DNA from 2 places in the Caproiciproducens sp. NJN-50 genome. Region 2 is predicted to be linked to the other one. Evidence: predicted binding sites of a transcription regulator. Region 2 holds the regulator's gene; the other holds the start of a gene.
What was found. Region 2 encodes NrdR, which represses ribonucleotide reductase genes. Its sites were predicted from a motif close to CACNANATNTNGTG; they were not measured.

Region 1 (14,943 bases), 1.4 Mb from region 2:
TGGGACTGGTCGCCGGACAAGTCCCCCAGAATCGTGCGCGCCCGGTAAACGAGGTTCTTCAGGGCATTTTCCGGGTCCCCGCACTCGCGCCCGTCCCAGATATCCCGGAGAAGCCGGTTCAGCGGCACGGGAACATTGCGCTGCGCAATGAGATATTGAATCAGCATCCAGACCCTCTTGGTACGCCCTTTCAGATTTGTCAGAGTTTTTCCGTTAATGGTAATTGAAAATTCGCCAAACATCTGGACGCTGATTTTAGTATTTTTCCCGGAATACAAACTCATCGCTTCCCATCCGAAATTCTACATTCAGTGTACCATAAACCGCGACGATTTACAATTCTGGAACCTCGGCTCTGTAAGAAGTTAATTTTCTTCCAGTTTCTCCAAAACGAGCTGATGGAGACGTCTGCTTTCGTTTAAATCGATCACCCGCTGGTTCCGGCTGCCGCGAAACAGCAGCGTCAGATCCTTCTGCTCCTGCAGAAACGGGCCGTCCACCAGCACGTCCGTCCGGTCAAGAAGGTCCTTGACCTCAGGGTCACGCATCGCCAGAAGCTCCTCGTACCGATACCCGGAGTAGGTGGTCACATCCAGCCCGGCGGAATGCACAAGGGAAGCCAGCTCCGCCAGCGGGCCCGGCTGGCAGAACGGTTCGCCGCCGCTGAAGGTAACGCCCCTGAGCAGCGGATTTTCGCGGATCCGGCGGAAAAGATCGTCCGTATTCATCACGGTTCCGCCCTCAAACGGGTGGGACTGGGGATTGTGGCAGCCCGGGCAGCGGTGCGGACACCCCTGCACGAACACGACGAACCGGATGCCCCTGCCGTCCACGATGGATTCCGGCTCAACGCCGCAAACGTTCAGTTCAGATGCCATGCTTGACCCGGTCCCTTTCCTCCGCGCGTTTCGCGTCGTTGAACCGGTCCAGCGTGCCGACCAGGTAGCCGGTGATGCGGCGGATGCGCTCGAATTTCGGCCCTTCGTCCTCCGTCCGGTGGCAGTGCGGGCACTCGTTGTCGATGATCCCATTGTAGCCGCAGACCGGGTCGCGGTCGACCGGATGATTGACGGAGCCGTAGCCGACGCCGCTTTCCTTCATGCAGCGGATGATGGCCTCGAACGCCTCCGGGTTTTTCGTCGTGTCGCCGTCCAGCTCCACATAGCTGATGTGGCCCGCGTTGGTCAGGGCATGATAGGGAGCCTCCAGTTTGATTTTTTCAAACGCGCGGATGGGAAAATAAACGGGAATATGGAACGAATTCGTGTAGTACTCCCGGTCGGTGACACCGGGGATCTTTCCATATTTCTTTTGGTCGATCCTGACAAAGCGCCCGGAAAGACCCTCCGCGGGTGTCGCGAGAAGCGTAAAATTCAGCCCCGTTCTCTTCGATTCGTCGTCCATGCGCTTTCTCATATGGCCGATGATCTCAAGGCCGAGCTTCTGGCTTTCCGGGCTTTCGCCGTGGTGTTTTCCGGTCAGAGCCTTCAGCGTTTCCGCGAGGCCGATAAACCCGACGCTCAGCGTGCCGTGCTTGAGGACTTCCTCGATGCTGTCCTCCCAGCCGAGCTGATCGCTGTCGATCCAGACGCCCTGGCCCATCAGGAACGGATAATTGTAGACTTTTTTGGAGCACTGGATCTTGAATCGGTGCAGCAGCTGCCGGACGACCAGGTCGATGCGCTTGTCAAGGATCTCATAGAATCTGCCGACGTCTCCGTGCGCCTCGATGCCGATGCGCGGCAGGTTGATCGAGGTAAAGCTCAGGTTCCCGCGGCCGCAGGTCACCTCACGGTCCGGGTCGTGAACATTGCCCATCACGCGCGTGCGGCAGCCCATATAGGCGACCTCCGTATTGTAGTCTCCCGGTTTGTAGTACTGGAGATTGAACGGGGCGTCGAGAAAGCTGAAATTCGGGAACAGGCGCTTCGCGCTGACCCGCACCGAAAGCTGGAACAGGTCGTAGTTCGGGTCCCCCGGATTGTAGTTGACGCCCTCCTTGACCTTGAAGATCTGTACGGGGAATATCGGGGTCTCCCCTTCTCCGAGGCCCGCCTTTGTCGCGAGCAGCAGATTTTTCATCGCCATGCGGCCCTCCGGCGACGTATCCGTTCCATAATTCAGGGAACTGAACGGAACCTGAGCGCCCGCGCGCGAATTCATGGTGTTCAGGTTGTGGATCAGCGCTTCCATTGCCTGATACGTGGCGCGGTCTGCTCCCCTGACCGCCGCCCCGACCGCATACCGGTGCGCCTTGGCCGCCTCCCGCTCCGCGATCTCCTCAAAGCCCCCGGCGCGCTGATGCTCCGGCAGATATTGAACGAAGCGGATGCCATATTCGTCCGCATTTCCCATCGTGATGTCATCTCCCACCGCGCGGCGCGTCTCGACGGTCAACGCGTCCGCGTCGGCGGCTTCCATGCCGTGGGCAACCTGAAAATATTTGGAAAGCTCCTGAAAATAACACCGGCGGAACGTTTTGGCGACGCCCGGAGCCATGGAAAAGTCGAAATTCGGGATGCTCTGGCCGCCGTGCATCTCGTTCTGGTTCGCCTGAATCGCGATGCAGGCCAGCGCCGCGTAGGAGCTGATGTCGTTCGGCTCGCGCAGCGTGCCGTGCCCGGTGCAGAAGCCTCCTTGAAACAGCTTCAATAGGTCGATCTGGCAGCAGGTCTCCGTCAGCATGTAGAAATCTTCGTCGTGGATGTGGATGTCCCCGCTCAAATGTGCGGCGGCGATATCCTTCGGCAGTATGTAGTTGTTGATAAAATATTTGGAGCCCTCCGAGCCGTACTTCAGCATCGTCCCCATGGCGGTGTCCGCGTCGATGTTGGCGTTTTCCCGCTTCAGGTCGATGTCCTTCGCGTCGCGGAACGTCAGCTGGCGGTAGATATCCATCAGGTCGCCCTCAGCCTGCCGGATCTTCGTATGCTCCGCGCGGTAAAGGATATAGGCTTTTGCGGTTTTTGCGAAATCCTTCGCAATCAGCATCTCCTCCACGGCGTCCTGAACCTGCTCCACCGTCGGCGTGCCGCCGCCGTCGAACTTCCCGGAAATCCGGGAGGTCAGGCGGTCCAGCTCCTCCCCGGTCATTTTTTCGGTCCCCACCGCCAGATTTGCCTTTTCAATCGCACTGCGAATTTTTTTTTCATCAAACGGAACGACCGACCCGTTTCGTTTCTGAATCCGTGTCGCCATATTAACTTCATCCTTTCCGGTTCTTTTCCACCGGAAGATCGTTCCGGCGGACGAGTGTAATAAGAATTATACTTGTTTTTATCCGGAATGTCAAGAAAGGATCTACAAGATATAGTGTGTTAATTTTTTAATTTTCGACAGTGAATACCATCTGTAGTTATCGCTTATTTACTGCCATGTCCAGGAGCGGCCGCCGTCGACCGTCGCGAGCAGACCGTGCGCGGCCAGAATCCAGCCGTGCCCGTCGTCCGTAAACTGCATGGGACAACGGTCCCGCGCCGTATCGAAAGTGTCTTCCCCAAGCCCCTTCGGCAAAAGATGAGGATCCCACGTTTTGCCCGCGTCCTGCGTGGTCAGCAGTTCATATCGGATTTCCGATTCTCCGGAGGATCCCGACGCGAGAAGAAATCCCCTGCCCGCAGACAAGAGGGCGGCCGCAACGGCACCGTCGTCCTTTAAAGCGATCGTTGGGCTTTCCCAATCCGTTTTCCCGCCGGCAAGGCGGCTCAGCGCGCTTTGGTTGGATATCACGCTGTCCCCGCCGCTGTACGCGGAGGGGTTCCACGTTTTCCCGCCGTCCGCGGTCCGGTAAATCCGCCCTCCCTTTACGATCATCGCTCCGCCTTTTTTGTCAAAAAACCGGAAGCAGTCCGGCGTTTCATTTGGAGCAAGGCCGCCGCACAGCCTGCTCCATGTGACGCCGCCGTCCAGGGTATGCAGAACCGAAAGCGAACCGTCCGAAGCGCCGACGGGCGCCGCCAGAACCCAGCCCTCCTCCGGGCTGATAAAGGACAGATTTTCGACAAAGTACTCACCGGTAAAGCTCTTGACCGTCAGCCAGCTTTGTCCTCCGTCCTCCGTTTTCAACAGCGCGTTCGGATCGGAGAGTTCTCCCAGTCCGTAGCCGGTCCGGCTGTTGACAAACGAAAAGTCGACGGTCGGCGCCGGCGCCGGGTAGAGCTGCTGCCAGTTGTCCCCGCCGTCTTCGGTTTTCAGCAGGTAATCCCCGCGGTTCGGGTCCATTCCGACGGCCCATCCCAATTGAGCGGTCTGAAACACAATTTCCCTCGCGCTGGTGATTTTCTGGGTCTCCTCCACATTTTCCGAATTCGAAGCACCGGCCACCTGAAAGCTTTTTCCTCCGTCGCGCGTGACGGAAAGGCCGCCGTCGACCGGGCCCGCGCCGACATTCAAAGGGATCCATCCGGTCTGCGAATCCACAAAGCAAAGCCCCTGCGGAGTCGGGCGGACGCTTTTGACCCCGCCGGCCTTGCTCCAATGCAGCCCGCCGTCCGCCGTGTGGTACAGCTCCCCGTTCCAGGTGGCAAGGTCGGAGGTCAGGAACCACCCCTCCTTGGCATTCAGAAAATCCACGCCGGCACAGCCCGCTCCGCCCTCGTCCATCTTTTTCTGGAACTGGCGCCGCCAGCTCCTCCCTCCGTTCGACGTGTATCGGATGGAAACGCTGCTTTTCTTCCTGTTCACACCGACGACCCATCCGTTTTTCCCGTCCGCAAAGCACATTTGGACCGGGATAAAATCCTTGATTCCGAATGAAACGGCAGTCCAGGCCGTTCCGCCGTTCTTTGTTCGCAGCAGACGGCTCCCGGTGAGCGCAAACGCCGTCTGAGCGTCTCCCGCCCACAGCGCGGGCTTTGATTCGGATTCATCGGAAGAACTTTTCCACTGCACCGTCCAGCTCTTCCCGCCGTCCTTCGTGTGGAGGACGGAATAGCGCACCAGTTTGGAAACATTGGCAGCGGCGGCCCTGGACGTTTCCTGCGAAACCGCCCAGCCTTCATTTTGATCCGCAAAAAGGACCGCGTCAAGCTGCCGGCTGTCGTCACCTGTTTTGGTCCAGGTTGCTCCGCCGTCCTGCGTCGTCAGAAGCTGCGACCGGTAGGAATCGGAACCGGATTCATACCGGTCCCGGATCATCCATCCGGCATCGCCGTCGAGAAAATCGATGCTGTGAAGCTCAAAATGATTGTCCTCCCCTGCGATCTGTACCTCTTCTCCCGGTTTCAGGCCCGCTTGCGAAGAAACGGACTGCGAGCTGCCGGACGCGGGCAGGGAGTCAGCACCGCTGCTTTCCTCCGAGCTTGACGGGGTCGGCGAGCACCCCCCCTGCGCCGTCAAAATGAAAACTGCCGTAAGGATTCCAATCCATCTTTTCAACAGACACTCCTCCTGTCCGAAAAATCACCGGGCGGCAAAGTGATTCACAGCCCAAGCATAAATCGATTCCAGCACGGGAAGCAAGCCCGTGCCTTCGCCTGTCAAGGCGTATTCCACCCTCGGCGGGATTTCCTGATACTGCCGCCGCTCGACCAGGCCGGATGCGGTCAGCTCCCGGAGGCTTTGGCTCAGCATCATGTCCGTAATTCCGGAGACACGCTGCCGGATTTCTCCGTAACGGGCCGACTCGCCGTCGCGCAGCGCCCATAAAATGCGCAGCTTCCATTTTCCGCCGATCAGCGATACCGCGCGCTGCAGAGGCGCATCGCTTTCCGGCCCCGGCGCGAGGGGACTTTCCTGCAAATACTGGTTCTGTTCCTCCTCGCGCCGGTTCCGCTTCTCCCGTTTTTTCTTCTTTTTCAATCCGGTCCGCCCCCTCCGCGCGCCGCGCGTTTTCGCCGTGCCGCCTCCCTGGAAAACGGGCATCCGCAGAAGTCCTGCCGGTACAGCCCGTATTCGCGGGAAAGCTCGATCGACCGCTGATACCCGCGGCTCTTCTTGAAATCGGAGGGCAGATAAGGCACTTCGTACTCGCCGGAAAGCTCCTGCCCGATCTCATTGAGCTTTTGTGCGTCTTTATAGGGACTGACCGTCAAAGTCGTAGCAAAAAAATCGTATCCGCCCGCCCTGGCGTACTTCGCGGTCTCCTCAAGCCGCAAACGGTAACAACCCGCGCAGCGTTCGCCGCCCTCCGGTTCCTGCTCCCTTCCGCGGGCCATTTCAAGAAACTGGCGGACGTTGTAACGGCCCTCGATGAATCGCGCGGGATAGCTCTGCGGCAGTTCGGAGAGCAGGCGCTTGACCTCCGCCGCGCGTTTTTGATACTCGTCTTCCGGCAGGATGTTCGGATTGTAGAAAAACACCGTGATCCGGAAACACGGCGAAAGCTGCTCCAGGACACTGCTCAGGCAGGGGGCGCAGCAATCGTGCAGCAGCAGCGTGGGTACCCGGCCTTCAAAGCCGTTGATGATTTCCAGCATTTGATTTCTGTAATTGATCTTGTTCATGATGCGCCCTCCTTATCTCTAAAGAATACCATTCATTTTCCGTTACAGGGTTTTACGGGCCGCCGGTTTTTCAGACCTCATGATGTTTTATTCCGTCTTTTTATCCCGCGGCAGAATCGATATTCCAAGCTCCTCAAGCTGTTTCAGGTCGACTTCATCCGGCGCGCCGCTCATCAGCTCCGCGGAGGAAGCGACTTTCGGGAACGCGATGACGTCGCGGATGCTGTCGCAGCCCAGCATCAGCATGACCATGCGGTCCAGGCCGAACGCCATGCCGCCGTGCGGCGGCGCGCCGTAGCGGAACGCGTCGATCAGGAAACCGAAGCGCCTCTGCGCCTGCTCCGGGGTAAAACCGAGCACCTTGAACATCCTTTCCTGAATATCGGGCCGGTTGATGCGGATCGAACCGCCGCCGAGCTCGTTGCCGTTCAGCACCATGTCGTAGGCGACGGCCAGCACGCTGCCGGGGTCGGATTCCAGCTTGTCGAGGTCCTCCTCGCGCGGCATGGTGAACGGATGATGCATTGCGACAAAACGGTTTTCCTCCTCGCTGTACTCAAACAGAGGGAAATCCGTCACCCACAAGAGGCATGGCTTCGAGTCGTCGATCAGCCCGAAGCGGGATGCCAGCTCCCTGCGCAGCGCGCCGAGGGAGTCGAACACCGCTTTGTTTTTGCCGTCCGCAACCAGAAACAGCACGTCGCCCTGTTCGGCGCCGAGGGCCTTCCGCACCGCCACGGCTTCTTCGGGCGCGAGGAATTTCTCATAAGACGAGGTCTCCTTCTCCGAAGCGAGCCGCGTCCACGCGAGGCCCTTCGCACCGTAGGCTTTCACCCATTCGCCGAGCTTGTCGATCTCCTTGCGGCTCAGGGCGTCGGCCTTCCCCTTCAGGTTGATGCCGCGCACGCTGCCGCCCGCCGAAAGCGCGCCCGCGAACACGCGGAACTGCGTACCCGCCAATACGCCGCTCAGGTCGGTCAGCTCCATCCCAAAGCGCAGGTCCGGCTTGTCGGAGCCGAAGCGGGTCATCGCCTCGTGCCAGGTCATGCGCCGGAGCGGGGTCGGGATATCGATATTCAAAACTTTTTTATAAACATCCTTGACACACCCCTCCGCGATGGCCAGAACGTCGTCCTGCGAAACAAAGGACATCTCGAAGTCGACCTGCGTGAACTCCGGCTGGCGGTCGGCGCGCAGGTCCTCGTCGCGGAAGCAGCGGGCCACCTGCATGTAGCGGTCGAAGCCGGAAAGCATCAGAAGCTGTTTGTAGAGCTGCGGCGACTGGGGCAGCGCGTAAAAGCTGCCCGGGAACACGCGGGAGGGCACCAGATAGTCGCGCGCGCCCTCCGGCGTGGATTTGATGAGGTCCGGCGTTTCGATTTCGAGAAAGCCGTTGTCGTCGAAATAGTCTCGCACGGCCTTGACGATGCGGTGCCGGCCGATGATTTTCTTCTGCATGTCCGGTCTTCTCAGATCCAGATAGCGGTATTTCAGACGAAGGTCTTCCTTCACATCGGTTTTTTCCTCCACGGCGAACGGAGGGGTCTCGCTCTTTGCGAGCACGCGCAGCTCCGCGACGTCAAGTTCAATCTCTCCGGTCGGAAGATCCGCGTTTTTCGAAGACCTCTCCTTTACCGTGCCGCGCGCCGCAAGCACAAATTCCGCCCGTGCGGCGAACGCCTTCTGAAAGACCTCCCGGTCCGTTTTCTCCCCGAACGCAAGCTGGACGATCCCCGTGCGGTCGCGCAGATCGATGAAGATGAGCTGCCCCAGGTCGCGCTGGCGCTGCACCCATCCGCAGACGGTCACTTCCCTGCCGCAGTCCTTCGCGCGAAGTTCCCCGCAGTAATCGGTCCGTTTTAAGCCTGTCAATGATTCCGGCATATCCATTTCCCCATTCTTTATCTTAAATAAAATCCGATTTTAACTTTACAGCCTGGGAGCAATCTCGTCAAAAACGGCCCTGACGATCGAATAGGGCCGCTGTTCCTCGTGCGCGGTGACGGTCACCGCGGCTTCCCGCTCCGGCAGAAGGATGCAGAACTGTCCGTATTTTCCGTCCGCGCGCCAGGTCCCCGGCGCGGAGCAGAGCCACACCTGGTATCCATAGCCCGCGAGGCACTCCGGCTCTTCACAGCCGTCCCATCCGCTGGGGATGGAATCCGCCGACATGTTTTTCAGATATTCTTCGCTCACTAGCCGCTTCCCATCCCAAACCCCGTGATGGAGCAGCAGGCGGCCTAGGCAGCTGAACTCGTCCAGAGTCAGGAAGAACTGGGTCGCACAGAGCGTGTGTCCCTGCGGATCGGCGTGCCACTGCGGATTTTCAATCCCAAGAGGGACAAACAGGCGCGGGACCAGAAAATCCCGCACGTTTTTTCCCGTGACCTTTTCCACCGTGCGCCCCAGCATGTAGCAGCAGGCGTTGGAATAGAAAAACTGCACCCCCGGCTGTTTTGTCACCGGAACGCGGAAAAAAAGCTCCGCCCAGTCGTCCTCCATTTTCCGCCCGTCCAGTTCTCCGAACCAGAAGTGCAGCTTGCCGGAGGCCATGTGCAGCAGGTCCCGCAGCGTGATCGCCTCGCTTCCCGGCGCCGCGATTCCACGGTACTCCGGAAAGAAATCCAGCACGCGGTCGGAGAGGCTGAACCGGCCGTCTTCCAGACACATGCCGACGGCCAGGGAAGTAAAGGTCTTGGAGGCCGAATAGAGATTCACCGGGTCGTTCGACCGCCAGAAGTGCGTGACGGATTCCCCGCTGCTCCGTTCCACGCGGATGCCGTACACATGGAGCTCCTGTTCCGCCGCGGTCAGGCGGAACCCATCCAGTATGGATTCTTTCATTTGATGTCCCCCGATTCCCTAAAAAGAGAGGCTTTCGTCGTCTTCTGCCTGCGCGCTGATCGCCGCGAACTGCCCCTCAAAGTCGTTGTTCAGATTGACCTTCGTCTTTTCTCCCGTTTTCATGTTCTTGATTACGCCCAGCCCCTGATCGAGCTCGTCGTCGCCGACAACCAGGGTAAACTGCGCGCCGAGCTTGTCCGCGTATTTCATCTGGGCGTTCAGGCTGCGGCCCATTTCGTCGCAGAATGCCGCGACGGAACACTCGCGCAGTCCCTGCGCCATGCGGAACGCCGTGCGCTGCGCCGCCTCTCCGATGGAAGCGATATACAGCTCGCAGGGCTGCGGCTCCGGAAATTCCACTTTCTGCGCCTGCATCACCATCAGCAGGCGTTCGAGGCCGAGGCCGAATCCCAGCGCGGGGGTCGGCTTTCCGCCCATCTCCTCCACCAGCCCGTCGTACCGGCCGCCGCCGCAGACGGTGCTCTGTGCGCCGAGATCGGAGGATACGAACTCGAATACCGTGCGGGTGTAGTAATCCAGGCCGCGAACGATGGCCGGGTCGATCTCATAGGAGATATGAACGGAATCGAGCGCCGATTTGACCCCGTCGAAATGCGCCCTGCAGTCATCGCACAGATAGTCGAGAATGCGCGGGGCGTCTTTCGCAGCCTCGGCGCAGTCCGGCTCCTTGCAGTCCAGAATCCGCATCGGGTTCCGTTCAAGGCGGGAAAGACAGGTCTCGCAGAGCCGGTCCTTCCGCTCCGTAAAATAGGCTTTCAGCGCCTTGGAGTACTCCGCGCGGCAGTCCGGACAGCCGATCGAATTGATCTTCAGCTTCAGGCCTTTGACGCAGAGCCGGTCGAATAAACCGTGCGCGAACGCGATCAGCCCGGCGTCCGCCAAAGGCATCGGCGTGCCGAAAATCTCCACGCCGAACTGGTGGAATTCGCGCTGGCGGCCCGCCTGCGCTTTCTCGTAACGGTAACAGGGGGTTAGGTAATAAAATTTCTGCGGCGCGGGGCTGTTGTACAGCCCGTGTTCCAGATACGACCGCACCACCCCGGCGGTGCCCTCCGGCTTCAGCGTGACGGAGCGCTTCCCCTTGTCCTCAAACGTATACATTTCCTTCTGTACCACGTCGGTGGTTTCCCCCACGGAGCGCCGGAACAGGCGGGTGTCCTCAAACACAGGGGTCCGGATCTCCGAAAACCCGTTCACGGCGGCTTCCTCCCGCATGACTTCCTCCACCGCCTGCCAGCATTCGCTGATCTCCTCCGCCTTCACGCTCCCGCTCTTTCCGGGAAGAATATCCTTTGTCCCTCTCTGTGCCTTGATCTGTTCCATAAACGGCTCCTTTTCTTCAGAAAATAAATAGTAACTCCCCGGCACAGCCGCGGTTTTTCATATTATAACAAAAAATCCCCGTCCCAATGGAAAGGGACGAGGGAGTTTCCTCTCGTGGTGCCACCCTTTTTCAGGGGCCGGAAACGGCCCCCCTTTCGCTCGCCCCTCCTGGGGCGGAAAACGGCTCCCGGATGTCTTCGCAGAGGTCTCGTTTTGCAGGCCCGCTCTCAGCCGCGGCGGACCCTCGCTGTGCAGAAACCCCGGTTACTCCTTCCGTTCCCAGCCGGAAAATCAGCCTTTCGGGTTCAGAATGTCGCGCCAGTCCAGATCGCCACGCTCCAGCCCGTGGATCAAGACCTCCGCCGTCGCGATGTTCGTCGCGACCGGAATATTATGCACGTCGCACAGGCGCAGCAGATTCATGTCGTTCGGCTCGTGGGGCTTGGGGTTCAGCGGGTCGCGGAAAAACAGGAGCAAGTCCACCTCGTTGCAGGCGATCCTCGCCGCGATCTGCTGGTCGCCCCCCTGGGGGCCTCCCAGGAACCGCTGGATCTCAAGACCGGTCGCCTCCGAAACCAATTTTCCCGTCGCCCCCGTGGCACAAAGCGAGTGGCGGCTCAGGACGCCGCAGTATGCGATGCAAAACTGAACCATCAGCTCTTTTTTCGCGTCGTGAGCAATTAATGCAATATTCATAAATTGATCCTCCAAAAATCAACATTAAAATCGATTCACTGAGGGGAGAGGCACCTGTTCGCCCTCCAGCCTGGCGGCCAGACGCCCCGCCGCGAGCGCTCCGGGCGAAGTCTCCGGCGCGGCCTGCGCCTTCAGCGTCGCCGCCGCCAGAAGCGGATCCTCCGGAATCACGGCGATCAGCCTGACGCCCGCGGCGTCGATCACGGAGTCCAGGTCCCCGTAGCACTTCTGCGCCCGGAACCGGACGCCGGAAAACCGGTTGACCACAAGCCTCTGCTGCCGGACTCCGGCCTCCTCCAGGCTCCGCCGGGCACGGGCCGCCGCCCTCAGGCTGACCGGGTCAGGCGTCGCCACAACCAGCGCCCTCCGGGCCGCGGCCGCGGCGCTGAAAAAGCCCTGCCCGATCCCCGCCGGGCTGTCGATCAGGATATGGTCGTAATACCGGGAAAGGACCCCGACGAGCTGCCGCATCACTTCCGGGCTGACAACGTCCTCTTCCGTCCCCGGAGCGGAAAGCAGGAAAAGATTCGGCTCAAACGCACTTGGGTAAACCGCTTTCGCGGGTTCCGCCGCGCCGGAAACGACATCCGCGATGTCGAACACACGGTGGTCGAGGACACCGAGCATATGGTCCAGGCTTCCAAGGCCGGCGTCGCAGTCGATCAGCAGTACGCGCTTTCCCCGTGCAGCGAGGGCGGCCCCGACAGACGCCGTGACCGTCGACTTGCCGACCCCGCCTTTTCCCGATGTAATGACTGTTACCGAATCCATAGTTAGTCCCTCATATTACCCATATTACCACAACAAATGATAAGAGTAAAGCATTTTAGCTGTCTGTTTTCACAAATTTTACAGTGCGACGCTTTCCGCTATCGCTGCGAAGACGCGGACGACGAAGCGCCGGAAGAAGCGTTCTGCCCTGCCTGCCCGGAAGCGGACGGCATGACCAGATTTCCGTTCCCATCCACGGTTTTGCCGTAAAAATAGGCGTCGAGGACATCCTTCGCGACGGTCATGCAGTACTTGCCGGTCGCGCCGTGTTCCAGCACCACCGCGACCGCAATCTGGGGATGGTCGTAGGGGGCGAACGCGATGAAGGTGACATTGTCGGAGTGCGGGGTCAGAACCGCCGTGCCGGTTTTCGCCGCGATCGGAATCCCGTAGTTCTTAAAGATCGACGAGGCGGTGCCGGCCGTCGCCACGCTGCGCATGGCCGCCTTGACATAGTCGATATAGCTCTGGTCGACGCCGATGTTCTCCACCTCCTGCGGCTTCGTCTGGGAGATGACCTTGTCCCTCGCATAATTGGTTATTTTATCCACAACATGGGATTTTAAACGCTTCCCGTTGTTCGCGATCGTCGCAACATAAGTCGCGAGCTGCAGCGGGGTGAACTGGTTGTCGCTCTGGCCCACCGCCGCCTCGACGGTATCCGCGTCCCACCACGATCCGCCGGAAGCGCTGCGCTCCGCCGGGCCGGCGAGAACGCCGGCGTTCTCGCTCAGCTCGATCCCCGTCTTCGCACCGAGGCCGAAACGCGGCGCATAAAGGTTCAGCGTGCTGATGCCGGTGCGGTAGCCGACCTCGTAGAAAAACGAGTTGCTGGATTTTTCAATCGCGTAGTTCGCGGTGATCATGCCGTAGTTGCCGATGCTTCTCAGCGGCAGCCCGACGTCCGAAAAACGCGTGTACAGGCTGTTGCCCAGAATCCGGGTGGAGGTGGTGATCGACTTTTCCTGCAGGGCGGTCAGCGCCACATAGGGCTTGACGATCGACCCCGGGGTGAAAATTCCGTTGAACGCCCGGTTGATGAGCGGAAGGTTTTTGTCCTGAAGCAGCTGACTGTAGTAATTGGTATCGCTGAGATATTCGTTCTCGTCGTAAGTCGGAAACGTGGACGCAGCGAGAACCGCAAAATCGCTGACGCGCAGCACCACCGCGCCGCCGGCCACGCAGTCTTCGCCGTGCCCGCTGGAAGAGCCCTGGTAACGCTGAGCGCACAGCGTCCGCCCGTACTCGCGCGTCGCCTTGATGTTCTGCGCGAGCGAAGTGTTGAGGACCTTTTGAAGGTTGCTGTTGATCGTCAGATAAACGGTTTCCCCCGGCTGCGGAGAGGCGGTCACCGTTTCGGAGGCGACGTTCCCCTGCCCGGTCAGTTCAACGACCTTCTCGCCGCTCTTGCCGCGCAGGGTACTTTCAAACGCCTGCTCGATCCCGCTCTTTCCGATGCGGTCGTTGTAGGCGTAGCCCTTGTCCTTGAGCGTCTTCCACTCTTCGGCGGAAATGGAGCCGATCGTGCCCAGAATGTGCGGCAGCAAAGTGCCGTCCGGGTATTCCCTCACCGTGGTCAGCTTTGTCTGGACACCCGGCAGTTTCATGGAATTTTCACTTAAGACCCCCACCGTGTCCTTGCTGATGTCGCTTGCAAACGTATAGGGCGCCGAAACGGAAAAGCCGGATTTCGTCATATTGTACCGGACGGAGACGATGTCGCGCGTATCCTTCGCGGAATATCCGCCGCACTCGTACCGGTCGGTCAGATGCTGCATGCACTGGGCGGCCGTCGCATAGGACTCCACATTGAGAAAATCCTTTGACTTCAGCGTCTTGATCTCCTTGTCCTCCCCGGAGACAAACTCGTATTCCCCTTTCGAATTCACCGTGATCGGCAGCTCGTCCACCCATTTTTCTCCCTTGGAATCCAACAGGCGGATCAGCGTCAGGATCGTCTGGTTCTCCGTCTCCTCCGTCAGGTAGGCCTTGTCGAACACGATGGCATAACCGGTTCGGTTGACCGCCAGCCCGTTTCCGGCGGAATCCAGGACCTCGCCGCGGGAGGTATCCATCTCCACCTGATAAAGGCTGGACTTATCCGCCTTTTCCAAAAAGGAGGCCCCGTTGACGATCTGCCAGTCAAACAGCCGCAACGCATAGACGAAAAGGGCTGCAAGCACCAGCAGTCCGGCAAAAAGGCGGCGGCCCCGGCCGCCGGTTTTCTCTTCTTCCATCGTCATTCCTCCTTTGAGCGGATCTGCAGCGCAAGCGCGCGGTTGAAATAATATGTGAGCGGCATGCACGCCGTCGTGTAGCAGAAGAGAGGCAAATAGCGGACCAAAAGCGCATAGCCCGCGTGCTCGTATCCGCTCATCACAAAAAAGAACACCCACTGCAGCAGAAACGTCGCGGCCGACGCGGCGGCCGTGAGCAGCAGGGCGGAAAAGAAATTCGTCTGGAACAGATTCGCTGCGATCAGGGAAATCAGATAGCATCCCCCCGCCAGAAGCAGCGCGTGAAACCCCAGCATGCTGCCGAAGCCGAAATCGATCAGAAGCCCGCCCGCGAGCCCGAACGCCATGGCGGCGGTCTCGCTTTCAAACAGGGCAATGGAAAGCGCCGCCGGGAGCACCAGCACCGGACGCGCCGATTCGATCGGCGGAATCAGCCCGGGAGTTTCCTGCAGCACAAACAGCACCAGCAATTCCAAAGAATACGCAAAAAAGCGGATCACTTTCAATTTTGTCGTCCCGCTCATGTCATTTTCCCCCTTGAGAGGAAGATGAGGAAGACGGCGGGGAAGACGATTTTGTATCGTCGTCCAGCGCCTGGCCCTGGCCCT
Region 2 (14,943 bases):
GGACAGCCCTGAAATCTGAAGAAGGTCGGAGAAAGTCTTCGGATTGGAGTCGAGCAGCATCTGGCGGACAAAGCTGGTGCCGACTTCAGGCAGCGAAAACGTGCCGGTCTGGGAATCGATATCCTCCGGCTTCACGCCGAGCGCTTCCGTGGAGGTGAACAGGGACATCACCTGCGGGTCGCTCATGGAAACGTCCATCACGGGAATGCCGGTGTAATCCTCCAGATAGCGGTAAATGGTCGGAACATCGTGTCCGAGCTCGTCCAGCTTGCAGATGGTGTCGTGGATGGAATGGAAGTCGAAATGCGTCGTGATGCTGTCGGAGTTCTGGTCGTTGGCCGGGTGCTGCACCGGGCAGAAATCAAAAACTTCCTTGCCCTTCGGCACAACGACCATGCCCCCCGGGTGCTGGCCCGTGGTGCGCTTGACGCCGGTGCAGCCCGCCGCGAGGCGCAGTTCCTCCGCACGGTGCAGCACCAGCCCCTTTTCCTCCTCGTATTTCTTGACAAAACCGAGCGCTGTCTTGTCGGCCACCGTCGCGATCGTTCCGGCTTTGAACACATGGTCTTTGCCGAACAGCGTCTCCGTGTAGCGGTGGGCGCTCGACTGATATTCGCCGGAAAAATTCAGATCGATATCGGGGGTCTTGTCCCCGTCGAACCCGAGAAAGGTCTCGAACGGGATCGTATGGCCGTCCCGGCTATACTCCGCTCCGCAGACGGGGCACTTCTTCGGCGGAAGGTCGAAGCCGCTGCCGATGCTGCCGTCGGTGATGAACTCGCTGTGTTTGCAGTTCGGGCAGACATAGTGCGGGTCCAGCGGATTCACTTCGGAGATTCCCGCCAGATTCGCGACGAAGGAAGAGCCGACCGAGCCGCGCGAGCCGACCAGATATCCGTGCGCAACGGAATCCGCAACCAGCTTCTGCGCGATCATATACAGGATGGAAAAGCCGTGCTTCGTGATGGAACCGAGTTCCCGCTCCAGCCGCTTTTGGACCAGTTCGGGCAGCGGATCGCCGTACAGTTCCTTGGCGCGCGTCCAGGAAATTTCAGTGAGCTGCTCCTCCGCGCCCTCGATGAACGGGGGAAAAGTCCCCTCCGGAATCGGCCGGATTTCCTCGATCCCATCCGCGATCCGGTTTGGATTCGTCACGACGACCTCATATGCCTTTTCCTTGCCCAGATAGGAAAACTCCCGCAGCATTTCCTTTGTGGTCCTGAAATAAAGCGGAGCCTGCTCATCCGTATCTTTGAAGCCGAGGCCCTGCATCAGGATTTTGCGGTAGTCCCCGTCCTTCGGGTCCATGAAATGAACGTCGCAGGTCGCGACGACGGGCAGATTCAGCTTTTCGCCCAGCCTGACCACCGTGCGGTTGAATTCACGGATTTTCTCCTCGTCCGGAACCAGCCCTTCCCGCACCATGAACCGGTTGTTCCCGATCGGCTGAATTTCCAGATAATCGTAAAACGACGCGATTTCGCACAGGGCGGACCACGGCTGCGCGCCGGAAATCGCTCTGTAAAGCTCACCGGCTTCACAGGCGCTGCCGACTATAAGGCCCTCACGGTATTTCAATAATTCAGACTTCGGAATCCGGGGATTTCGATAAAAATAATCCAGGTGTGATTTGGAAATCAGCTTGTATAGATTTTTAAGGCCTGTCTGGTTTTTTGCCAGCAGAATCATATGGTAGGATTTCATTTTTTTGATATCCCCGCCGGCAAGGCAGCTATTGATATCCTGCACCGTTTTCGCGCCGGTATCCTCTTTGAGCTGCTGAACCAGCCTTAAAAAAATCTGCCCGAGCACCGCGGCGTCGTCACAGGCGCGGTGGTGGTTGAACGGGTCGAGCTTCAGATATTTCGCGACGGTGTCCAGCTTCGCGTTTTTGATCCCCTTTAAAAGGGAGCGGCACATCGGAACGGTGTCTATGTAGGTGTTCTCAAATTCAAATCCGCTCCGCCCGGCGGCAATCCGGATAAAGGATGTGTCGAAATCCGCGTTGTGGGCAATCAGCACCGCGTCTTTTCCGCAGAATTCAAAAAATTGCCGCAGAGCCTGGGACTCCGACGGAGCGTCCCGCACCATTTGATCCGTAATTCCGGTCAGCTCCGTGATTTTCGCGGGGATGCCGCGTTCCGGATTGACAAACGTGTCGAAGGAATCTTTGACTTCTCCGTCCACGATGCGGACCGCGCCGATTTCTGTAATGCGGTCGGCGTTAGGGCTCAGTCCCGTCGTTTCAATATCGAAGGAAATGAATTCGCCCGAAAGCTCCCGGTTGTCGCTGCCCTTGACGGCCGGCACCAGATCGTTGACAAAATAGGCTTCCGTGCCGTAGAGAATTTTGATCGGCTGATCTTTCTTTTTCAATTCCTCCGCGGTGTTCATCGCATCCGGAAACGCCTGCACAACGCCGTGGTCGGTCACGGCGACGGCCTTATGCCCCCATTTTGCCGCCCGGCGGATCAGATCGGACACGGAGTTGACCCCGTCCATTGCGGACATGTTGGAGTGAAGATGCAGTTCCACGCGCTTTTCCTGCGCGTCATCCATCACTTCCACCTGCCTGACCGTCGCGATGCTCTTGGGCCGGAGGACGATCTCATGGTCGTATTTATCGTATTCCACATCTCCGCGAACTAAAACGGACATCCCTTTGGCCAGCGTGTCCAGCATTTTGCATTGGGTCGCCATCTCGATGATCTTCAGCGTAATGGAACCGGTGTAATCCGTCACGTTGACGGAATAAATTTTCCGCTGCCTGTCCCGGGTCGCCTTCTGATCGACGGAAAAGATTTCGCCCCAGATGGTGGCGCTTCCGATATCGGGCGTGATTTTGGAAATCGGGATCGGCTTGGCGCGCGGCAGATGTCCGTAAATTTCCCTGGCGCTGTCCGGAATGATGGTCGGATAAAGGGTTTCCCCTTCCCTTACGCTGATGGTTTTTGGGGTCGTTTTTTGCTGAAGGGAACGCTCCGCCGAATCCACATTTTCTGTAATCTCTTCCCTGCGGCGCGCCTCTTCCCTCACGATCTTCCGATTGATGAACGCGGCGGCCCCCGGTTCAGCCGCCAGAACACCGCCGAATTCAACGGCAAGGCTGAGTCCGAACTCCTCGCGGATCAGTCCGGAAAGAAGCCGATCCACGCGGCGGGTCTTCAGAATCTCTCCGCCGCCGTGTTTTAAAGTGATCAGAAGCCTGCCATCTTTCAGTTCCGCAATGGAATCCGTAAAAGTTCCGTTCAGGCTCGCCTCCCGGCGTTTCAATTCGGCAATCAAGCTCGGATAATAATCGGTTGAAAAAGAAGCCTGCGGAAAGGTTGGTTTCACGCAGGCTTTGGAGAGCCGGAGCGGCTTGCAGGAAACAATGCTGCGTTCCACATGGTCCAGTACGTTCCGCTCCACCAAGGCCGGAAAAAGGACGTTGGCCGTGAGCGTCCTGACGGCCGAATCAATCTGGAGGGAAGCGATCGCCCCTTCGCGGACCGGTTCCGGCAGCCGTGAAACATCTATGTATTCATGAAAAAAATCTCCAAACTTCTTCAATGACCTTCATCCTTTACATTTGGTCGATTTCCCCCAGCAGGGCTTCAACCAGCTTATCCTCCGGGACTCTGCGGACGATTTCGCCCTTTTTAAAAATCAGCCCGGCTCCGTCGCCCCCGGCAATCCCGATATCCGCTTCCCGCGCCTCTCCCGGTCCATTGACCGCACAACCCATCAAAGCTACCGTCAAATCCTTTTGAGAACCGGCAAGACGCTTTTCCACTTCATCCGCAATGGAAATCAGGTCTATTTTGGTCCTGCCGCAGGTCGGGCAGGAGACGATCCGAATGCCGCCGCGCAGAGAAAGCGCTTTGAGCAGGTCGATTCCGGCTGCCACCTCGCGCACTGGATCGGCCGTCAGGGAAACCCTGATCGTATCTCCGATTCCCCTCTGCAGCAGGGAGCCGATGCCGATCGCAGACTTCATGATTCCCATCCGTTCGCTGCCGGCTTCCGTCACGCCGAGGTGGAGCGGATAGCCGCACTGGCCCGCGACCAGTTCGTTCGCCTGAATCATCCGGTTCACATCGGACGATTTAATGGAAATGACAATATCTTCAAAATGGGATTTTTCCAGCAAGGCCGCGTGTCGCAGGGCGCTTTCCGCCAACGCTTCCGGAGCCGGTCCTCCGTATTTCGCCAGCAGGTCCTTTTCCAGCGAACCGGAGTTCACGCCGATCCGGATCGGAATTCCGCGTTCGGAACAGGCTGCGGCAACTTCCCGGACGCGTCCGTCCGAACCGATATTTCCCGGGTTGATCCGCACGGCATCCACCCCCGACTCCGCGCACGCGAGTGCAAGCCGGTAGTCAAAATGGATATCCGCCACAAGGGGAATCTTCACCGCTTTTTTGATCGCGGGCACCAGTTTCACCGCGTTTTCATCCGGCACCGCGACGCGCAGGATCTCGCATCCGGCGCGTTCCAGCGCTTCGGCCTGCCGCACATTCCCCGGAATGTCACCCGCGGGCCGGTTCAGCATCGACTGCACTGTGATTCTGGCTCCCCCGCCGACGGCGACGGGACCGACATGAACCGTTCTTGAGATTCTCACGTTCAGCCCAAGCCCTTTCCGGTGATCAGCCTCAAAATATCGCTGTAAGTCACAACCACCATAAAGCCCATCAAAAGGCAGAAACCCGCCGTCTCCACAATTCCGACATATTTCTGCTGCAGAGGCTTGCGGCGAATTGCTTCCACGAGCAAAAACAGAACTTTGCCTCCGTCCAGCGCCGGGAACGGCATCAAATTGACCACGCCGAGGTTGACGGTCAGGACCATAATCATATAGAGAATATTGTCAAGGCCTGCGACAAAGCTCTGGGCAAGCCCCGCGGAAGCCGCCTGGTTGATCGCGCTGACCGCCCCGACCGGACCGGCGACATCGTTGAATCCAAATTTGCCGGTCGCAAATCCGACCAGGCTGTACCAGACCATACGGACGGTGGATACCGTATCCTGAAAGGATTTGGTAATCAGCGTGCCGAAATTCTTTTTTATCGGCATCACATAAAAATCGAGGGTCAGATAATTTTTTCCGTTCACTTTGCGGCTGTTGAATTTCACGTTGTCAAACGCAAGTTTTTTGCCGTTCCTCAGCACTTCGATGTCGACGGAATCGGGATTCGCCGTCGCAAGAGCGAAGCTCAGATCCCGGTCCCCATAGATATGGTAGTGGTCGACGGAGACAAATTCGTCTCCCCGTTTCAGGCCGGCCTGCTGAAGAGCGGAGTTCTGATCGAACTGTGAAATCGTGGTGGAGGAAAACGCGGTTTCCTGCCCCAGAATCGTCATCATCAAAACAAGCCCGAGCAAAATATTCATCAGGGCGCCCATCACGACAACCAGCAGGCGCTTCCATACCGGCTTTTTCCCGAAGGAGCGTTCGTCCCCGCTCTCCTCGTCCTCCCCCTCCATGGCGCAGAATCCGCCGATCGGCAGCAGGCGCAGGGAGTAGCGGGTTTCTTTTCCCTGCTTATGAAACAGGGTGGGACCCATTCCGATCGCAAACTCGTTGACGCGGATCCCGCATAACTTCGCCGTGAAAAAATGACCGAATTCGTGGATAAAAATCATAAAGCCAAACAACAGAACCGCGATGATAATCAGAATTGCTTTTATGATGACACTCACCTCTCAGGGATTCACTGTATGGTAAACGTAACTGCGCGCCCGCGCATCCGCTTCCAGAATTTCTTCCATCTCTTTCACTTGTTCCACATCCGGTTGGCGTTCCGTCGCTTCCCATACCAGGTCGCCGATCTCGCAGAAGGAAATCCGGTGATCCAGGAACAGCTTTACCGCGGCTTCATTCGCCCCGTTCGCCGCCGCAGGCGCGAGGCCGCCGCGCCGCAGCGCGCGCCGGCAGGCTGCAAGGCAGCGAAAGGTTTTTTCATCCGGCCTTGCGAAGCTCAGCGTACCGTATGCCGCAAGGTCGAGCTCCTCCGTCTGGGAAGGAAGCCGTTCCGGCCAGGTGATGGCGTACTGGATCGGAAGACGCATATCCGGCACACCCATCTGGGCGATCACGGACCGGTCCTGGAATTCCACCATCGAATGAATCACGCTTTCCCTCTGCACCAAGACGTCGATTCTGTCGTCCGCTACGTCAAACAGCCGGGAAGCTTCGATCACTTCAAGGCCCTTGTTCATCATGGTGGCAGAATCGATGGTTACTTTCGGTCCCATATGCCAGTTCGGATGTTTCAGCGCCTGTTCCGGCGTCACATCACGAAGCGCCTCGGAGCTCTTTCCAAAAAAAGGCCCGCCGGAGGCCGTGAGGATAATACGGCGCACCGCCCGCTTTCCCGGGCTGCCCTGCAAACATTGAAACACGGCGGAATGCTCGCTGTCGACGGGAAGGATTTTGACATGGTGTTCCTCTGCCTCCCGCATAACCAGGGCCCCGCCGGCCACAAGAGTTTCCTTGTTGGAAAGCGCGACGTTCTTTCCGGCACGGACGGCGGCAAGCGTCGGCTTCAAGCCGACCATTCCGACAACGGAATTGCAAACAAGGCCTGCCGTTGGCAGGCAGGCCGCTTCGCACAGGCCGTCCATTCCCTGCACTACCCGGACGGGCAGGTCTCTGACCGCCGTTTTCAGTTGTTTTGCGGCGGCCGGATCAAAAACCGCGGCGACCTGCGGATGAAATTCCCTGATCTGCCGCTCCAGCAAAGCGACGTTCTTCTCAGCCGCCAGCGCGCAGATTTTCAGACCAAGGCCGCGCGCAACATCCAAAGTCTGGGTGCCGATAGACCCCGTGGAACCAAGAACAGATAAAGGTTGTTTCATTATTATTCACCAAATGTTTCGATTATTGCAATCCCGCGGCAAAATACTCACTGAACAATGGGAAGAACCTGCACAAGGAGATAAACGAAAGGAGCTTCAAAGATCACGCTGTCAAAACGATCCAGAATCCCGCCATGTCCCGGGATGATTTCACTGAAGTCCTTGATATGACAGCTTCGTTTGATCAGCGAAAAGCTGAGGTCCCCCAAAATAGAGATCACCGTTCCAAAAATGCCAATCAGCAAGAGGGGCAGATAGGAAACCCGGACGCTGTAGGCATAATAGATCGCGTGAAACAAGTAGCCGAAGACCAGCATCGCGGCCGTATTGAGCAGAAGGCCGCCCGCCGCACCCTCAATGGTCTTATTGGGGCTGATCGTAGGACAGAGTTTGTGTTTCCCCCAAAAAGTCCCGGCAAAAAAAGCGCCGACATCGGCCGTCCATGCGGAAAAGATCCCGATGATCACATAAAACATGCCGTGCTCGCCGCCGATATCCCGGAGGCTGATGATGGTTCCCAACGCGGAAGGAATCAGCAGGGACATGCTGTAGATGACTCCGACTTCACGGAATGTAATTTCGGAATGGTAAAAAATCAGCGCGGCGAAGATTACGACGGTATATAAAAAATACGCGACATCATGCCGGAAAGGAGTTGAAAGAAACGGAAATACCGCTGAAAAAAGCAGGCTCGGAATCAGAAGAATCAGATTTTTGGCAAGACCCAGCGCGGTGATGATCTCATTGACCGCGAGAACGGAGATAAGCCCAATCGCAAAATTCAAGGCAAGCGGAAGCGTGCTGTTGCAGATGACGATCGCAGCCAAAAAGATAGTCAAGGTAATTGCCGAAGAAATTCTCGTTCTCAATCAAATCCCTCCGAAACGCCTGTTGCGGGCGGCATAGAGTTCCAGTGCCCGGTCCAAATCCTCCGGCCTGAAATCAGGCCAGAGAATATCCATAAAAATAAATTCCGAATAAGCGGACTGCCACAGAAGAAAATTGGAGATTCTCTTCTCTCCGCTCGGGCGGATGATCAGATCCGGGTCGGGCTGGCCGGCCGTATATAATTTTTGTGAAAAAGCCTTTTCGTCAATTTTTTCCGGGGACAGAACTCCATCTTGAACGTCTTGAGCCAACAGCTTCGCCGCATTGAGAATCTCGGCGCGCCCGCCGTAGTTCAGCGCAATATTGAGAACCATGCCAGTTCTGTTTTTGGAAACCTCTGCGGTTTCGTCGATCAATTCTCTCAGACGGGGATCGAAGGCGGTCTCGTCACCCAGAAAACGGACCTGAATGTTTTCATCCAAAAAATTCGTGAGCGCATCGCTGAGATACTGCTTAAACAGCTTCATCAGGGTAAGGACTTCATCCTGCGGCCGCTTCCAGTTTTCCGTCGAAAAAGCATAAACCGTCAAATGCCGGATTCCGATTTTGCTGCAGTAACGGACGATGGTTTTAAAGACCGCCGCGCCGGCCGCATGGCCGGCGGACCGGGGAAGCCCCCGTTTCTTTGCCCAGCGGCCGTTGCCGTCCATAATGATCCCAACATGTGCAGGCAATTCCTTCATCGACATCGATTCTATATCTCCAAAATTTCCTTCTTCTTATTTTCCAAAACCTGGTCCGCTTCTTTGCAGTATTTGTCGGTCAGCTCCTGCGTCTGTTTCTCGGCAGTCTTTAAATCGTCTTCCGTCAGTTCGGAATTTTTTTTCTTCGCTTTCAGCTTCTCCATGGAATCGCGCCGGATGGAGCGAATCGCCACCTTGCACTCTTCCGCCATTTTGCCGATCTCCTTGACCAGGTCGCGCCGCCTTTCTTCCGAAAGCTGAGGAAACGTGAGCCGGATCACCTTGCCGTCGCTTTGGGGATTGATGCCAAGGTCGGAAGTCTCAATCGCGCGTTCGATCACCTTGCAGAGAGAAATGTCCCATGGCTGAATGGTCAGCACGCGCGCTTCGCTGACGGAAACGGCGGCAACCTGACTGATCGGGGTCGGTGATCCGTAATAATCCACCCGGATCTTATCCAGCACGGCGGGATTGGCCCTGCCCGCGCGAATCGCGCCATAATCACCCGAAAGGACGGAAACGCTCTTTTTCATACGGCTTTCCGCATCAGACAATATTTCTTTCATGACTCATCCTCCTTTATATCTTTTACGATGGTTCCGATCGGTTCTCCGCAGACCGCCCGGATAATATTTTCCGGCTGGTCAATGCTGAAAACCAGAATCGGTATGTGGTTATCCATGCAAAGCGAAGCGGCGGTGCTGTCCATGACCTGAAGCCCGCGGTTGAGCACATCCAGAAAGGAAAGGGAACTGAACTTGACCGCGTTTTTGTTTGTCCTGGGATCACAGTCATAAACCCCATCCACCATGGTGGCCTTCAGAACGATATCCGCGTCAATTTCGGCAGCTCTGAGAGCCGCGGCCGTATCGGTGGAGAAGAAAGGGTTTCCCGTGCCGCAGCCGAACACCACAACTCTTCCCTTCTCCATATGCCGGACCGCGCGGTTGCGGATATACGGCTCCGCGATCTGTCTCATCTCAATGGCGGTCTGGACGCGGACCTGGACGCCGAGCTGTTCCAGAGCGTCCGCCACGCCGAGCGCATTGATCGTGGTGGCGAGCATTCCCATATGATCCGCGCGCGTCCGGTCCATTTTTCCGCTGCTGCGCCCGCGCCAGAAATTTCCGCCGCCGACAACAATGCCGATCTGCACTCCCATTTCGGCGCACTCCTTGACCGGTTTGCAGATTTCCAGGACCCTGTCGAAATCGATCCCGTGGGTCTTGGCTCCGGCCAGACTTTCGCCGCTGAGCTTGAGCAATATTCTTTTATATTTTGGCTGCAATTCCAACACTCCTATTCAGTTTCTCTTATTTTACATGATGGATTGTGCAAAGTAAAGCGTTTCATCGCTAAATATAGTTATTCTTGCCAGGTTGCGGCTGACAAAGACAACCCTGGAAAACCTTTTTCAGCCGGTCATAAAAACAGCCGCCCAACTTCTTCACAATTGGCGGCTGGACATCCGTTTCCCAAGCGGTGAAAAACGGATTATTTAGATTTGCTCTTTATGATCCGATTCAACTCGTCCATAAACGTGTTGACATCTTTAAACTGGCGGTATACAGAGGCAAAGCGCACATAGGCCACTTCGTCCACCGTTTTCAGCTTTTCCATCGCATACTGGCCGATCAGGCTCGACGGAATTTCACGGTCCAGCGAATTTTGAAGCATGTTCTCGATTTCGTCGACGATCTTTTCCAGCGTTTCGATGGAGACAGGGCGCTTTTCACAGGCGCGCAAAAGGCCGTTCATCAGCTTATTGCGGTCGAACGCCTCTCTGGATTTATCTTTTTTGATTACGATGATGGGCACCGTCTCAATCACCTCATAGGTGGTAAAGCGCTTGGAACATTTCAGGCATTCCCTGCGTCTGCGAATCCGTTCTCCCTCATCCGTCGGGCGGGAATCAATTACCTTGCTTTCTGCGTAACCGCAATATGGGCACTTCATCGGTCGGATCACCTCTGGCTTATTATACCAATTTTCCTTATCAATATCAAGCGAAACTATGAAATCCTTCCTGTTAATTCTTCAACCACCCGTTTCGCCGCAAGCAGTTCTTCCAAACGGTTAAAGTTGTGCCGGTATACTTCAATAATAAAGTCTCCGCTGTAGTGAAAACTTTTCAGAAGACGCAGCAGCGCCGGATAATCCATGGTCCCGCAGCCGGGAAGCAGACAGTCAAAACCGGGCCTGTTGTCATTCATGTGCACATGGACGATTTGATCCCCCATCGCGGCGCAAAGCCGGAACGGGTCCTGCCCGCCGCGGACCGCCTGCTTGATGTCCAGCACAAACGCGCAGTCCTGGCCGCAGTATTTTTTCATTTTTAAAAGGAAAGCAGGATCGTCGCTCAGAAACTGATTGACATTTTCCTGTGCCACCGTGACGCCGAATTTCCTGCCGAGCTGAAATAAATCTCCGTACCGGTCAAAATACTGCTCCTCTGAAACCGGAGAATGCTTGTCGTTCCTTTTGCCATGAAGGACGAGAAAATCGGCTCCCAGCAAGTTGCAGACCTCCAGGTAGCGTTTGTAAAATTCCAGCCCGTCCTGAAACCTTCTTTCGTAATCGGAAAAAAGGAGAAAGCTTTCATAGCCGGAAGTAAATGGATGCAGCGACTTGACGCGGCTGCCGGTATCCGCGGCTTTCAGCCGGAGATCCCTGACAAAATCCGGTTTCAGTTCACTGAATGTATTGATAAAGATTTCAAATTCATGAAATCCCAACTGCAGCAATGTGGAAAAAGCGTCTTCCAAGAGCATGGGGTACAAACAGGCAGTAGAAATGCCAGCCTTCATAAAACCACCTCTAAATGATTATATCATATCGCCGACGGGGTGAAAAGTCCAGATTAAACCGCCTTGCATCCGGGCATCCTATTATTTGGTCAAGAACCGGGAGGAAGGCTGTAATGAAGCGAAAGAAAAAAAGGAATCTGATTACCGCGGAACTGTTACGGGTCTCCCGGTTAAGCATGGAAGCGGCCGAGCTGGTCCTTCCGGTCATCCGGGATGAAAATCTGAAGTACCAGGTGGAACGGCAGCGGGAAGCATACCGCACCGCCGCAGCGCGGTCCGCCGAGCTTCTCCGGAAAAACGGATTGGATCCCATCGAACAGCCGGATTTAATGGAGCGGGTTCTCCGCGGCTCCATTAAAACGGACACTTTCTGGAACAAGAGCGCTCCCCATATCGCGCAGATCGCCATTCACTGCACGGATGCCGCGATGAAGGATCTGGCCAAAACGATGAACCTGTCCGCCGACGAGGGAACGGAAAGCCGAAAGCTTGCGGAAGAGTTCCTGGACGCGGGGCAAAGGAACATCGACCTTCTGAAGCAATACCTGTAAGAATGCAGGCGGCGTCTGTCCGCTTGATTTCGACCCTCGATTCCGTTATAATAAGGAAAAAGCGGGAATGCCGCGTTCTGCGCGGGTCCGCAGTACATAGGAAGGGCATTGCATGGGCTACCTCAGTGTTGGAAATCTGGCAAAGTCGTTCGGGACCCAAACGGTTTTGAACGGCGTTTCTTTTGAAATACAGGAAAACGACAGGGTCGGTCTTATCGGAAGCAACGGCTCCGGCAAAACGACGCTGTTTAAATTGATTGCAGGAGAATTGAATCCGGATACGGGAACCATCTCCATGGCAGGCAAAACGGCGCTTGGCTATATGGAGCAACATGTTTGCCGCGACCTGGACCGGAGCGCGGTCGACGAGGTTCTGACGGTGTTTTCGCCGCTGATTTCCCAGGAGCGCGAATTGGAGGAAATCGGGCGGACCCTGCGAAGCGGCGCCGCGGACAACCTAGACGCCCTGGTGGAACGCCAGACCGCCCTGAACGACCGATTTATCGCGAACGGCGGCCTGACATTCCGAAGCCGGGCCCGTTCCGCCCTCCTTGGCCTTGGTTTCGCGGAGGAACAGGCCGGGGTTCCTGTGGGAAAGCTGAGCGGCGGGCAGCGCGCAAAACTGCAGCTGGCCAGACTGCTTCTCAGCGGCGCCAACCTGATGCTGCTCGACGAGCCGACCAACCATCTCGATCTTGCGTCCGTCGAATGGCTGGAGGAATTTCTCCTCTCTTCCAAAGCGGCATTTCTGGTCATCTCCCACGACCGCTTTTTTCTGGACCGGGTGACAAACCGGACTTTTGAACTGAAGAATCACAAATTAAGTCTTTACAAAGGAAGCTATACTTCCTATTCGGAACAAAAAGATCACAAGGAACTGTCTTTAAGGCGAAGCTATGAGAATACGAAAAAGGAAATCAACCGGCTCGAAGGCATCGTGGAACAGCAGCGCAGATGGAACCGCGAAAAAAATATCAAAACGGCGGAAAGCAAGCAGAAGATGATTAACCGGCTGGAACAGACGCTTGTAAAACCGGACGCTCAGGAGGAGGCGCTCTGTTTCCATTTCGGAACCGGCCCGCGCAGCGGAAACGACGTGCTGACAACAAAAGGGCTTGACCTGTCGTTTGGGGAAAACCGCCTGTTCCGAAACGTTTCGTTTGACATCCACCGCGGAGACCGGATCTTTCTGATCGGACCGAACGGCTGCGGCAAAACTTCCCTGTTCAAAGTGCTGCTCGGCCAGATTTCCCCCGACCATGGGTTCTGCCGTATCGGGACCGGCGTGAAAATCGGTTACTACGACCAGCTGCAAACCGGACTGAATCCGGAAAAGCGGGTCATTGATGAAATTTGGGATTATTATCCCCGGATGACGGAAACACAGGTCCGCAGCGCGCTCGCGGTTTTCCTGTTTCAGGGGGACGACGTTTTCAAGCAGACCTCCGCGCTCAGCGGCGGCGAACGGGCAAGAGTCCTGCTGCTGCGTCTGATGCTTTCCCAGGCCAACTTTCTCTTGCTGGACGAGCCGACCAATCATCTTGATCTCCCGTCGTGCGAAGCGCTGGAAGCCGCACTGAAGGATTACGACGGAACTCTGTTCGTCATTTCCCACGACCGGTATTTCATCAATAAAACTGCCAGCAGGATCTATGCTCTGAAGCCCGAGGGAGTCGAAGATTGCGGCGAAAGCTACTCTGAATATCTGGACCGGGTCAAGGGAGAGCGATCCGATCCTTTCGTCCGTGAAGTCCGCGGGGACAGCGGCTACAAAATGAAAAAAAAGCAGGAAGCAGCTCTTCGGAAACAAAAATCCGCCATTCTTCGCCTGGAACGGCAGATCGAGCAAAACGAAACTGAAATCGCGGATTTGCAGGAAAAGTTTTCCGATCCCGCCACCGCGAGCGACTACCAGGCGGCAATGGAACTAACGGAAAAAATCGACGCGATGAAAGCGGAAAACGAAAAGCTTTTCGAGGAATGGAGCCGGCTCTCCCAAAGCCAGGAGGCATAAAAAAACAGCGCCGGTCTTTTCGGGCCGCGCTGTACCTCTCATTTTAAGCTTTTACCGGTATGGGATCACATTGGAACTGTTGTAACTGCCTGATAAAATCATCCGCATTATTGCTGTCGACTTCGATTTTCAACGGCTTGGACAAATCAAGGCTGAAAATTCCCATAATCGATTTTGCATCGATTTTGTACTTGTCGGTAGCAAGATTGATCGGAAAATTATAACTGTTTGTCAATGTTACAAATTTTTTCACTGCTTCAATGCTGGAAAGAAGAATCGAAGACGTGTACATACAGTTACCTCCCTTAGTAATTTATCAGTACAAATATATATCAAATTTGACAAGAGGTCAATATTCAATCTGCCTAATAGATTTTTTATTAAGGTAAAACAAAATATCTACTTTTTAAAGGTGTGCAAATGAAAGTAACCGTCATTACCCTTGGATGCAAGGTCAATCAATATGAATCCCAGGTTCTGCTGAACCGTCTGCAAGCGGCCGGTTTTACCGAATGCGGCCCTTTGGAGGAAAGCGACGTCGTCATCCTGAACACTTGCACGGTGACGTCGATGAGCGACCGGAAAACGCGCCAGATGCTTCACAAGGCACGCAGGGAAAATCCGGACGCCGTTCTGATTGCGACCGGATGTCTGCCGCAGGCGTTTCCCGGGGCGGCGGACGACCAGCTAGCCGAAGCCGACATCGTTCTGGGAAACTCCAACCGTTCCTCCCTCCTGCCGGACCTGCAGAAATTCTTAAGGGACCGCCGGAGGATCGTCGATATTGTCCCCCATGAAAAAGACGAAAAATTCGAACCGATGAGCACGAACGGTTTTTTTGAACGGACCCGCGCTTTTCTGAAAATAGAAGACGGCTGCAACCGGTATTGCTCTTATTGCATCATCCCCTATGCGCGAGGTGCGGTGCGTTCCAAGCCTCTGGCCGAGCTGAAAGCTGAACTGAGGGAGTTGGCTGCCGGAGGATACCTGGAAGTAGTATTAACCGGAATCAACCTGTCCGCTTATGGCCAGGACCTAGGCCTGACACTCTGCGACGCGGTGGAAGCCGCCTGCGCGACGGAGGGAATCCGGCGTGTCAGGCTCGGTTCCCTGGAACCTGAGCAGTTGGATGAATCCGTAATCGCGAGGATGCGGCG

Region 1: EQM14_RS15280 (anaerobic ribonucleoside triphosphate reductase) is a predicted target of NrdR. The motif match lies at 3,302-3,315, and genes of this name have one in related genera.

Annotation. Positions count from the first base shown of each region.
Region 1 is NZ_CP035283.1:3,125,319-3,140,261, forward strand. It holds gene EQM14_RS15270 (AfsR/SARP family transcriptional regulator) at 1-284, opposite strand, end outside; gene nrdG (anaerobic ribonucleoside-triphosphate reductase activating protein) at 366-878, opposite strand; gene EQM14_RS15280 (anaerobic ribonucleoside triphosphate reductase) at 868-3,198, opposite strand; gene EQM14_RS15285 (WD40/YVTN/BNR-like repeat-containing protein) at 3,367-5,376, opposite strand; gene EQM14_RS15290 (winged helix-turn-helix transcriptional regulator) at 5,401-5,799, opposite strand; gene EQM14_RS15295 (epoxyqueuosine reductase QueH) at 5,796-6,443, opposite strand; gene aspS (aspartate--tRNA ligase) at 6,531-8,327, opposite strand; gene EQM14_RS15305 (serine hydrolase domain-containing protein) at 8,373-9,287, opposite strand; gene hisS (histidine--tRNA ligase) at 9,306-10,631, opposite strand; gene EQM14_RS15315 (methylglyoxal synthase) at 10,923-11,327, opposite strand; gene EQM14_RS15320 (P-loop NTPase) at 11,352-12,098, opposite strand; gene EQM14_RS15325 (penicillin-binding transpeptidase domain-containing protein) at 12,197-14,335, opposite strand; gene mreD (rod shape-determining protein MreD) at 14,338-14,859, opposite strand; gene mreC (rod shape-determining protein MreC) at 14,861-14,943, opposite strand, start outside.
Region 2 is NZ_CP035283.1:1,692,560-1,707,502, forward strand. It holds gene EQM14_RS08135 (PolC-type DNA polymerase III) at 1-3,552, opposite strand, end outside; gene ispG (flavodoxin-dependent (E)-4-hydroxy-3-methylbut-2-enyl-diphosphate synthase) at 3,566-4,612, opposite strand; gene EQM14_RS08145 (M50 family metallopeptidase) at 4,609-5,685, opposite strand; gene EQM14_RS08150 (1-deoxy-D-xylulose-5-phosphate reductoisomerase) at 5,689-6,843, opposite strand; gene EQM14_RS08155 (phosphatidate cytidylyltransferase) at 6,891-7,712, opposite strand; gene EQM14_RS08160 (isoprenyl transferase) at 7,713-8,420, opposite strand; gene frr (ribosome recycling factor) at 8,426-8,980, opposite strand; gene pyrH (UMP kinase) at 8,977-9,702, opposite strand; gene nrdR (transcriptional regulator NrdR) at 9,909-10,370, opposite strand; gene EQM14_RS08180 (sugar phosphate isomerase/epimerase family protein) at 10,427-11,221, opposite strand; gene EQM14_RS08185 (hypothetical protein) at 11,335-11,772, shown strand; gene abc-f (ribosomal protection-like ABC-F family protein) at 11,885-13,786, shown strand; gene EQM14_RS08195 (HPr family phosphocarrier protein) at 13,830-14,078, opposite strand; gene mtaB (tRNA (N(6)-L-threonylcarbamoyladenosine(37)-C(2))-methylthiotransferase MtaB) at 14,207-14,943, shown strand, end outside.